DNA from 2 places in the Pseudoalteromonas sp. J2K-J979 genome. Region 1 is predicted to be linked to the other one. Evidence: predicted binding sites of a transcription regulator. Region 1 holds the regulator's gene; the other holds the start of a gene.

The links. The regulator FliA, encoded in region 1, starts transcription of late flagellar genes. The targets are predictions, from matches to a motif close to CTAAAGNTNNNNNNNNNNNNGCCGATA.
Region 2: a site for FliA is predicted at 2,999-3,025, ahead of pomA (flagellar motor protein PomA). Genes of this name have one in related genera too.

Annotation. Positions count from the first base shown of each region.
Region 1 is NZ_CM200281.1:1,046,490-1,052,582, reverse strand. Features, by position in the region: gene AC3KVK_RS04975 (chemotaxis protein CheA) at 1-2,054, opposite strand, end outside; gene AC3KVK_RS04970 (protein phosphatase CheZ) at 2,071-2,841, opposite strand; gene cheY (chemotaxis response regulator CheY) at 2,859-3,242, opposite strand; gene AC3KVK_RS04960 (RNA polymerase sigma factor FliA) at 3,288-3,971, opposite strand; gene AC3KVK_RS04955 (MinD/ParA family ATP-binding protein) at 4,018-4,875, opposite strand; gene flhF (flagellar biosynthesis GTPase FlhF) at 4,868-6,093, opposite strand, start outside.
Region 2 is NZ_CM200281.1:903,097-909,189, reverse strand. Features, by position in the region: gene AC3KVK_RS04310 (DNA topoisomerase III) at 1-496, opposite strand, end outside; gene AC3KVK_RS04305 (flagellar motor protein MotB) at 1,230-2,156, opposite strand; gene pomA (flagellar motor protein PomA) at 2,162-2,923, opposite strand; gene AC3KVK_RS04295 (exodeoxyribonuclease VII small subunit) at 3,181-3,426, shown strand; gene ispA ((2E,6E)-farnesyl diphosphate synthase) at 3,426-4,316, shown strand; gene dxs (1-deoxy-D-xylulose-5-phosphate synthase) at 4,423-6,093, shown strand, end outside.

The DNA of each region.
Region 1 (6,093 bases):
ACAAAGCCAACTTGTTGTGTGCCTAATTGAACAATTACAACATGCCCTTGAGAACGTTTTTGATCATTGGATTGATAATTTCTGATCAACCATTTCTCTAAATAAAAGAGCGGAATTGCTTTTTCCCTAACAATTATTGTCAATTGACCATCAACAAGATTCGTTTTCGTTAAGTCAAGATGGAAAATCTCACTTACACCTGCCAAAGGCAAGGCAAACGTTTGCTTACCAACCATGACCATTAATGTTGGTAAAATAGCCAGAGTCAGGGGCACTTTTATTTCTAATGTGGTTCCCACTCCTTTTTGTGATTCAATATTAATTGAACCATTTAATTGAGTTATTTTTGTCTTTACAACATCCATACCCACACCTCGCCCTGAGATGTCTGATATTTCCTCTTTAGTTGAAAAGCCAGGGGCAAAAATTAAGTTATAAGCTTCAGTATCAGAGAGTCTAGCCGCAACATCTGCGTCTATCACACCTTTACCAATTGCAATATTTTTAAGTTTCTCAGGATCCATACCTGCACCGTCATCTTCAATCTTTAATAAGATATGATCCCCTTCTTGAGATGCAGACAAAGTCACGGTACCTGTTCTAACTTTTCCAGATGCCTCACGGTCATCTGGCATTTCAATCCCATGGTCAACAGAGTTTCTAACTAAATGAACTAAAGGATCTGCTAATGCTTCAACTAAGTTTTTATCTAAATCAGTTTCTTCACCGACGAGCAGTAAATTAATTTCTTTTTTCAAACTCCGAGCCAAATCACGAACGACTCGAGGAAAACGTCCAAATACTTTCTTAATAGGTTGCATTCGAGTTTTCATCACGGCGCCTTGCAAATCGGCTGTGACGACATCTAAGTTTGAAATGGCCTTGCTCATACTCTCACTGCTAACAGTGGCACCTAAACTAACCAAGCGATTGCGAACTAACACTAGCTCACCAACCATATTCATAATTTGGTCTAGTCGTTTAGTGTCAACACGAACTGTCGTTTCAGCTTGAGGTGCTGCAGCTTTAGGAGCCGGAGCTTTAGCAGGGGCCGCTGTTGGCTTTTCTGGTACTTTTGCTACAGGCGCTGCTGGTTTAGCAACTGGTGTAGGTTTTGCTGGTGCAGCTTTAGGTGCAGCTGGCACTTCTGCTTTAGCTTGAACGGAAGCTTGCTTTGAGCCATTACTGACAGCTTTAGGAGCTCCAGAACCATGAAGCTCATCAAGTAATGATTCAAATTCATCTTCTGTAATTTCTTCGTCAGAACTTGCAGCATTTGTGTCAACACTCGGTGGTGATTTGGGTTGCTCATTTGAAGCGCTTACAGCGCCGAACGATCCTGAACCATGTAATTCATCAAGTAAATTTTCAAACTCATCATCTGTTATATCATCATTATCAGAACTTGTTGAATCAGGGGATTGCTGTGCAGCCGGCCCTTGTCCAGAACCATGTAACTCATCAAGTAAGCTTTCAAACTCATCTTCCGTTATATCATCAATAGAATCTGAACTTGGTGAACTAGCTTCTGGTGTTATAGGATCTTCACCGAAAAAAATGTCATCAAACTCATCTTGTGATGGTTCTGATTCATTTTCAGGTTCAGGTTCAGAGTATGCTTCTTCTGGAGCTGTTTCTTCAACCTCCCCAACCTCATCTTCAGACTCTGGCTTACTTAACTTATGTAAAATATCGAGTAATTCTGGTGAAGCCGCATCAGGTTGCTCTCTATTTTGAATCTTTGCAAACATTTCATTAATAGTGTCGAGAGCTTGAAGAATGACATCCATTAACTCGGCAGTGACTCTGCGTTTGCCTTGACGGAGAACATCGAAAATATTTTCAGCCCCATGACAAGCATCAACTAATTCTGTCATTGCTAGAAAGCCAGCTCCACCTTTAACGGTATGAAAGCCCCTAAATATAGCATTGAGTAAATCTGCATCTTCAGGATTATTTTCTAATTCAACTAACTGCTCGGACAATAATTCGAGTATTTCACCAGCCTCGACCAAAAAATCCTGCAATATATCTTCATCAACTTCAAAGCTCATGCAGCTGCTCTCCCATTTAGAAGCCTAAGCTCGATAATAAGTCATCAACTTCATCTTGACCGGAAACTACATCATCACGCTCAGCAGCATCAATAATCGGCCCTTCAGCAACCTGATCTAGTTCAGTTGAACTTACATCGGCTACAATCGTATTTTTTTCGTGTACTTCTTTTGACGTTTCAACTGGAGAACCAAAGACAGTTAACATGTAAATTAAACTGTCTTCTACCTCTCGAACCAGCTCGATAACCCTTCGAATTACTTGACCTGTCAGATCTTGATAATCTTGAGCCATTAATACTTGAGTCATCAAACTATGAAGTTGTTGCGTATCTTTTTGCGTACCTTGAATAAAGTCATCAAGCTCAAGACATAACGTCTTAAATTCACCTAACTTTAAGTCCCGTGACATTAATCTATCCCACGAGGGCTTAAGATTATTAATATCGTCGTTTAACTTATCGGCGAGAGGCAAGCTAGCTTCAATGGCATCCATTGTTTTATTTGCAGCTTGCTCTGTCATTTCCATAACATAATTTAATCGCTGCTTGGCATCCGGCAATGATTCTTGTGTTAACGAAGAAAGCTTGTCATCTAACTCAAAGTTTTTAAGTGAGTCATGAAGTTGCCGAGTTAATTTACCAACCTCTGCAAATAGCTCAGACTGTTCATCTGAGCTTATTTGTAATAACAGCTCATTCGCTTGTTCTTGTTCGCCATTTTCCAAAAGCTCGACGAGCTGTTTGGCTTGTTCAAGTGTTATTTGTGGTATAGCGCTGGCCGACATGAAGCTCTCCTTCTTGTTTAACCTAAACGCTCAAACACTTTATCCAATTTAGTCTTCAGCGTCGCAGCGGTAAACGGTTTAACAATGTAGCCGTTAACACCCGCTTGAGCCGCAGCAATGATTTGTTCTTTTTTAGCCTCAGCCGTTACCATTAACACGGGTAAATGCTTAAGGTTGTCATCAGCTCTGATCGCTCGGAGCAAATCAATACCTTGCATTCCAGGCATGTTCCAGTCAGTTACAACAAAATCAAACTCTTGATTTTGTAACATTGGTAGTGCGGTGCTACCGTCATCAGCTTCTTGAACATTAGTAAATCCTAAGTCCCTAAGCAGATTTTTAATGATTCTTCTCATAGTTGAAAAGTCATCTACCACAAGAATTTTCATGTTTTTATCCAAAACATCCTCCGGTGAGGTTTAAACCCAAATTACAGTACTTCTAATTCAAATCCAGTCACTGACTTTTGCTTTTAGCTTTATCATTGCCTGGCCATGTATTTGGCTAACTCTTGATTCACTCACATCAAGAATTGCACCTATTTCTTTTAAATTCATTTCATCATTGTAGTAAAGAGATAAAACCAGTGCATCACGTTCAGGTAAAGTTTTAATTGCTTCCATTAAGGAGTCATTAAACCGCTCTGTTTGTGTATGAACATAGGGTGTGTCACTAGAGTTTAAATGTTCTTCGTTATGGAGCACATCTTCATCAACACCTAGATCTTCAATCCCCAAAATCCTACCGCTATTTACATCATTAAGAATATCATGGTATTCATTGAGCGTAATATCAAGTTTTTCAGCAACTTCTATATCTTTTACTTCTCGCCCTAATGAAGATTCCAATTCTGCAGTCGCTTGCGCAACCATTCTCGCATTTTTATGAACCGATCGTGGAACCCAGTCCCCTTTTCGTATTTCATCCAACATTGCTCCACGTATGCGGATTCCTGCATACGTTTCAAAACTCGCACCTTTTGAGCCATCGAAATTTTTCGCGGCTTCAATCAGGCCTATCATTCCTGATTGCACTAAATCATCCAATTGAACGCTCGCTGGCAATCGCGCCAGTAAGTGGTATGCAATGCGCTTTACTAACGTTACATGTCTTTCGATCATGTTCGTCATTTGATCTGCAGTGCTATACCCTATTACTTTATTCACACAGGATGCCTTAGCGATTTACAAGCTTTTCTATGAAGAACTCCAAATGCCCTGAAGGTTGATTTGGAATAGGCCATTTAGCCGCTTTTGTTGCAAGCGTTTTAAATGCAATTGCTGCGGGTGACTTAGGGAAGAGATCAACAATCGTTTTTTGTTTACGAATGGATTTACGCATATTCTCATCGAAGGGAACTGTCGAGACAAGCTCTAGAGAAACATCTAGAAAACGGTCTGTCACTTTAGAAAGCTTTGCGAACAACTCTTGGCCTTCACGTAAGCTGCGTACCATATTAGCGACTATTTTAAATTTATAGACACCATGCTCTCTACTCAATATTTTAATTAGAGCATAAGCATCTGTTATTGAAGTCGGCTCATCACATACAACTACGAGTACATCTTGAGCTGCTCTTGAAAAACTTAACACCATATCTGAAATACCAGCTGCGGTATCTACAATCAGCACATCATAGTCAGCATTCAATTCGCCAAAAGCACGGATGAGACCTGCATGTTCAGCTGGAGATAGTTCTACCATGTTTTGAGAACCTGATGTTGCAGGTACAATACGGATTCCGTGTGGACCTTCGACTAAAATATCTTCCAATTCACATTCGCCCGATAATACGTGCGAGAGATTTCGTTCAACTCTGAGTCCAAGCATCACATCACAGTTTGCCAACCCTAAGTCAGCATCAAGTACCAAAACCCTTTGGCCTTGTTGTCCCATTGCAATTGCCATATTTAAGGAGACATTGGTTTTACCCACGCCACCTTTGCCGCCTGTCACTGCAATTACTTTTACAGCTTGATTATTTTGATTCATTCTTCGCAGGCCACTTGCTTGATCTAAAACTGTATTAATCATACATCCCTACTGCATGAGACTCCAAGTTTGGATGTCTTTTAAATTGCGCGTTTGCACGTTTAGCGTACAGTTGCTCAGCCTTTTTGACTAGTTTTTCTGCATTAGCCACTCTAATGTCCTCTGGCACACGCTGACCATTAGTAAGATACCCTATTGGTAAGCGATTTTGAATCGCAATACTTATAATCTCTCCTAAACTTAAGCATTCATCAAGTTTTGTGAATATACAACCACTTAAGTGTACCTTTTTAAAATGCTTAACCGTCTCTTGCAATACCTCTAACTGTGCTGTTGCACTCAATACAAGGTAACTACGTATGTCCACTCGCGCATTTTTCATTAAAGTATTGAGCTGTTCGGTCAAACGTAAATCACGTTGACTCATGCCAGCGGTGTCAATTAATACTAGTCTCTTATTTCGTAAATGATAAAGCATTTCTGCTAATTCATTTGCATCTTTTACTTGTTTAACCGGACAGCCGATGATTCTGCCATAAGTTGCCAATTGTTCATAGGCTCCAATACGATAAGTATCTGTTGTAATTAGAGCTATTTTATCAGCGCCAAATTTTTGAGCTCCTAGAGCAGCTAATTTTGCAACAGTCGTGGTTTTCCCAACACCTGTTGGGCCCACTAATGCAAACACTCCGCCATTACGTAAAATTTCATTATTCGACGTATATAGTTGGCTTTGGACCATTTCTAGCAATGCTTGCCAAGCTTTTTTCTCAGAGACATCATCCGGAATAAAACAGGCCATTTGATCAGCTAAATCATCACCAATTCCCATACCTTTAAGTCGATCAACCATGTATGCTTTTGTAGGATCTCTCCTCGCTAAATCTTGCGACATTAGCCCTGATACTTGATGCTCAAGTAATTGACGAATAGCCAGCATCTCATCTCTCATCGCCTTAATTTCTTCATCATTTTTAGAGTGACTTGATTCAGACTGAGCGAGCGTTTGTTTGTGATTTTTTTCTAGAGATGAAAAATCATCTTCTTCAGGACCTTTATACCAATGCTCTGCTTTTGGTTTTTGCTGCTCTTCGAGCATAGCTGAGAAATTACTCGCTTGTGGCTTGGTAGCCTGACGATTCAAAAGGGCCTCTAAACTGTCAGCTATTTTCGCTTCTGGCTCTGCTGAGCGCTTGATGGCTTGCGGTCTAACCACTTGTTCATTGGTTACCCCATAATCTGACATTCTCTCACTGATCG
Region 2 (6,093 bases), 140 kb from region 1:
ACCGTGCTAAAGCAGACACAGACAGAGGAACAAAGTCGATATTTCTATTTTGATTGAACAATGATTTCTTCACTGCAGAGGGGTTCAAGTCACTGACTAATAAACGCTGAACAGATGCTTTTTTTTGTTCATTAACGCCAACAAAATCAATTACCTCATCTACTAACAACTGCCCTTCTCTATCAGGATCTCCTGCATGAATTAGCTCATCAGCTTGTAAAATCAACTTTTTGAGAATATTAAACTGCTTTTTAGTTTTTGGTTTTACACTGAGTTGCCATTTTAACGGGATGATTGGCAAATCATTAAGCTGCCACTTTTTAAATCTAGGATCATAACTGTCAGGTTCTGCTTGTTCTAACAAATGCCCGATACACCAAGAGACAACATCGCCATTGCTGGCTTTAATAAAGCCTTCCCCTTTTTGTAGAGGTTTCGGGAGTACATCAGCTATCGCACGTCCTAATGAAGGCTTTTCTGCAATATAGAGTTTCATACTCAAAATTTACAACTGTATATAATAACAGTAATGATAATTCTGAAAGTGCTAATTAGCTAGTTGTTTTTGCTTACCTATAATAAAACCAAAAACCAAAGGTGCAAAACATAACGCTACGACAAGGGTGTTTGAAAGAGGGATGATCGTTTTATATATCGAGTCTATCACTTCGTATTCTAGAAAATGCTTATCCACTATTTTAAAAAGCTGTATGAGTATAACAGGGATAAAAACTAATTGAGCAGTGACTGATAGTCTTAGTGAAATTCTATCCTTAATACCTAAGATTGCGATAGCACTCATCCAAATAATATCGTTGAAAGCCCAAAAAAAATAACGATAAAATTTTGCTGTATCATACTCATATAGGAATGGAGTAATGATAAAACTTATTAAAAAAGAGACGAATGTTACAGCAGAAAACCAACAACCTGATTTAAGTTTAAATTTAAAGGACAGAACGAATGCAGCCAAAACTAGTAATAGCTGATAATTTAAAAAAGTTTGTAGGAATATATCATTCATAATTTGGTAAAATGGAAGCTTTCACTTCCATTTCAATTATTTCGACTTAGGTGGTTCTTTTGGTGGATCATCGCTTCCACCACCACTGCCTGGCATATAAGTATATTTATCAATTCTTTTCATTTCATTTATCCTTAAATAAAACTAAGACAATTACTTAGCGTTTGCAGTAAATCGTCTTTTATGAAAAAAATCAACCGTAAATTTACTTTTGTACCTCAATCGGATCAGACTCTTTCGCTTTACCTTGCATAATTGAAATCTCAACACGGCGATTACGTTTGCGCGAATCCGTATCTTCATTTGGCACTAACGGCCGAGTATCAGCATGACCTATTACCATCATACGGTTTTTATCGAATCCCCTCACCTTCTGCATTTCGCTTGCTACAGCCACTGAACGTTTCGCTGATAAATCCCAATTATTAAAATATAGTTCATTACTTACTTGATAATCATCTGTGTGGCCAGAAACGGTAATCTCGCCAGGAACATCTTTCAAGAGTTCAGCTATTTGTTGAATAATGGGTTTAAATTGTGGTTGCAAAAAAGCACTTCCAGATGGAAACGAACCATTTTCTCGAATACGAATAATAATTTGCTGACCCAGTGATTCGAGCTCTATTGCCCCATCCATGATTTGCTCTTCAAGCTGTTGCGCTATTTTTTTAACCAGCTCATTAACTTGTTCTTGGTCAGCCGTACTTTCAGCTTGGCTCGATTCATTTTTCGCTGTACTTTGAGATTCACCACCACGCTTATTCCCACGCTGTTCTTGGCGCCCCCCAGCCGAATCTTCATCACCGGCTTGAAACTCCAACATTTGCTGTGTCATCTCAACTGTTTGCTGTTGAATTGTCTCAATAGGCGACGGCTCAGGCTTTCCTGGGCGGAACTCCATAGCGATCACACTTGTGCCTTTTGGAATATCTTTTACCTCAAGCTTATTTTGAACACCAAATGCAAATTTCATCGAGCCCGCTATTTGCTTAAATTTCAGTACATCCATTTCTGACATAGCTAACAACAATACAAAGAAACACATCAGCAATGACATTAAGTCTGCAAACGTCCCCATCCAAGCAGGCAAACCTGGGGGAGGGCATTTGCAATCTTCGGCTTCATCAGACATAACAGCTAACCCTCAGTGTCTATTTGGCGTTTAGATTCTGGTAGGTAATTTTTAAGTATCCCTTCAATTACTTTTGGGTTTTGACCATCTTGAATCCCGAGCACAGCATCTAAAATTAATTTTTGATTTAGTTCTTCTTCGTCTTTGCGCTTTTCTAACTTAGCTTGAATCGGGATCGCGATAACATTGGCCAAGAAGGCCCCATAAAGAGTCGTTAACAAAGCAACCGCCATCGCGGGTCCTATCGCTTTCGGATCATCCATGTTTGATAACATTGCAACCAAACCGATCAGTGTACCAATCATTCCCATTGCTGGAGCTACATCACCCAACGCTTTAAATAAAGTGGCGCCAGCATCATGCCGTGTTGACGTTAATGAAATATCTTTTTGTAGGGTTTCTCGCACGACATCGGCATCATGGCCATCAACCAGCATATCGACCCCTTTTTGCATAAATGCATTTGGTATCTCTGCTTCTTCAAGAGCAAGGAACCCTCCTTTTCTGGCGGAATCAGCTAGCTCAACAGCTTTATCGATGAGCTCTTCAGGCGTCTCAAGCTTAAACATAAACGCTTTTCCAGCCACTTTACCAATTCCAAAAAACTGCCCCATCGTAAAGTTTGATAGCACAACAAATAATGAACCACAAAAAACAATGAGCACAGAAGGAATATCAACGAACATTCCTAAATCGCCACCGAGAATCATTGCCATAACAATAAAGCCGATCGCACCAAGCATTCCTATTAACGTTGCTAAATCCACTGGCCCTCCAAGGGAAATTTTAATTAAAATTGGTAAGTTAGCACTTTAGAGTGCGTATGATAATTTAGTTTTAAGTATCGGCAAAAGGTTTAATAACTTAAGTTCAACTATAGCGCCATTTTTATGATGACGGCAATTTTCAAACAGAGAATCAGCATCGGCACGCAATAATTTAGCGAGACTAAGGCAGATAAATTGAAATAGTTAGAGAATCCCCCTAAAATCCCACCCACTCATACTTAAGCTGAAGTAATACAATGGCCACAAAAAAAGCAGAAAATCTTAGTTTTGAAGACGCTATGGGCGAATTAGGGCACATCGTTTCAGAAATGGAAAATGGGTCTCTTACCCTCGAACAGTCATTAAAACAATTTGAGCGCGGTATTCAGCTTGCCCAAGCATCTTCAGCCAAACTGCAACAAGCAGAACAAAAAGTGAGCATTCTAATGGGCAACTCTACTGAAAGCGATCTCACACCCTTTGACTCTACAGAGCAAAAATAGTGACAATTCAAGACGATTTACAACGCAGCCAATACCTGGTCGAACAAACGTTAACATCCATTTTGTCGATGCAAACTTCTGGTGATGCACAACTCCTTTCTGCAGCACGTTATAGCCTGTTCAATGGTGGCAAACGTCTCAGGCCACATCTAGTATTTTTAACAGGGCAAATGCTTGGTGCTGACCAGCTTGCTTTACAAAAAGTGGCTGCTGCTATTGAATGTATTCATAGTTATTCCTTGGTACATGATGATCTTCCTGCTATGGATGATGACGATCTGCGTCGAGGCAAACCGACATGCCACATTGCTTTTGATGAGGCGACCGCTATTTTAGCCGGTGATGCGTTACAAACACTCGCATTTGATATTTTATCTGAACAGCCTCTGGCTCAAGTTGAGGCGCCGACTCAACTTAAAATTATTTCCGAACTAGCCAAAGCCTCTGGACTAATGGGCATGTGTGGTGGGCAAGCACTTGATTTATCAGCAACGAATAAATCCATCACAGTATCAGAACTCGAACAAATTCATAAACTGAAGACTGGTGCACTGTTAGTATCCGCCATTACGATGGGCGCATTATGTGCCAAAGGAACGTCACAAGACACCTTAAATCACTTAGCTGAGTTTGGTCATAAAATAGGGCTGGCCTTTCAAGTCCATGATGATATTTTGGATATTGAAGGAGATACTGCAACCCTTGGGAAACCGCAAGGCTCTGACATCGAATCAAATAAGTCAACCTACCCTGCATTTATGGGTCTTCAAGGTGCGAAAGACTTAGCGCAATCCTTATATCAAGACGCCCTTGCGTCTCTTGATAAAATTCCAGCAAACACAACGAGACTTGAAGAACTAGCGCATTATATTATTTCTCGAGACCATTAAAGGCCCCAACTCAGGTTATACACGGTAAAAGAACAGAAAAGAAAAAGATTACCGCTTAAATTGATGTATAATCGGGTCAGTAAACAAAGGATAATCAATACCTGTCATGACAATTGATAACAACAACTATCCCTTATTGGGCTTAATTGATGAACCCCCGCAATTACGGGAGTTAGCACAAGATAAATTACCAGCATTGAGTCATGAGTTAAGAGATTACCTCCTAAACTCAGTGTCAAAAAGTAGTGGTCATTTAGCATCAGGTTTGGGCACTGTCGAACTCACCGTTGCATTACACTATGTGTATAACACGCCATTTGATCGTGTTATTTGGGATGTGGGCCACCAAGCATATCCCCATAAAATATTAACAGGCCGCCGTGATTTGATGCACAGCATACGTCAAAAAGATGGCCTCCATCCATTTCCTTATCGCGAAGAAAGCCAATATGACACCTTTAGTGTTGGCCATTCAAGTACATCAATTTCTGCCGCGCTCGGTATGGCCATTGCCGCTAAAAAAGAAGCAAAAAACCGAAAAGTAGTCGCAGTTATTGGTGATGGTGCCGTCACTGCAGGCATGGCATTTGAAGCAATGAATCACGCCGGCGATATCGATGCAGACATGTTAGTGATCCTTAATGACAACGAGATGTCAATTTCAGAAAATGTCGGCGCACTTAATAATCATTTAGCCCGAATTTTATCAGGTAGTTTTTATACCAACATCCGTGAAGGAGGTAAAAAACTGCTTTCAGGTATGCCGCCTGTAAAAGAGCTTGCCAGCAAAATGGAAGAACACTTAAAAGGAATGGTGGTCCCGGGTACTTTTTTTGAAGAGCTCGGGTTTAACTACATTGGTCCAATCGACGGACATGATGTGACTATGCTTTGTGATACTCTGCGTAATATGCGCAACCTTAAAGGGCCTCAATTACTTCATGTGAGGACTCAAAAAGGTAAAGGTTATCAACCAGCAGAAGCGGATCCCATTGGCTACCACGGTGTACCAAAATTTGATCCTTCCGAGCTAAGCCTACCTAAATCAAAGCCGAGTGAGCCAACATTTTCAAAGGTGTTTGGTGATTGGCTATGTGAAATGGCCACCCAAGATGAGAAGCTCATGGCGATTACACCTGCAATGCGTGAAGGTTCAGGCATGGTCAGGTTTTCGAAAGAATTCCCTGAGCAATATTTTGATGTCGCCATCGCTGAACAACATGCAGTGACATTAGCGGCTGGCTTTGCATGTGAAGGACTCAACCCTGTCGTGGCGATCTACTCGAGCTTCTTACAGCGCGCGTATGATCAACTAATCCATGATGTCGCTTTACAAAATTTACCCGTTTTATTCGCAATCGATAGAGCAGGAATAGTTGGGGCTGATGGTGAAACACACCAAGGAGCATACGATTTAAGCTATATGCGCTGTATCCCAAACATGATCATCATGGCTCCGAGCGATACCAATGAATGTCGGAATATGCTTTTTACTGGACACAGGCTAAATCAGCCTGCAGCCGTGCGTTACCCTAGAGGTAGCGCTGGTGAGTTCGACCCGAGCAAAGAAATGGAAAGTATCGAGATAGGAAAAGCGAATGTGGTTCGTAACGGCCAAAATATCGCAATCTTATCTTTTGGTACTTTGCTAAACAATGCTAAATCTGTCGCAGAAAAACTCGATGCAACCCTTGTTGATATGCGTTTTATCAAGCCGATAGATCAAGCACTTCTGACTGAACTTGCAACCAATCACACAGTATTTGTCACTCTCGAA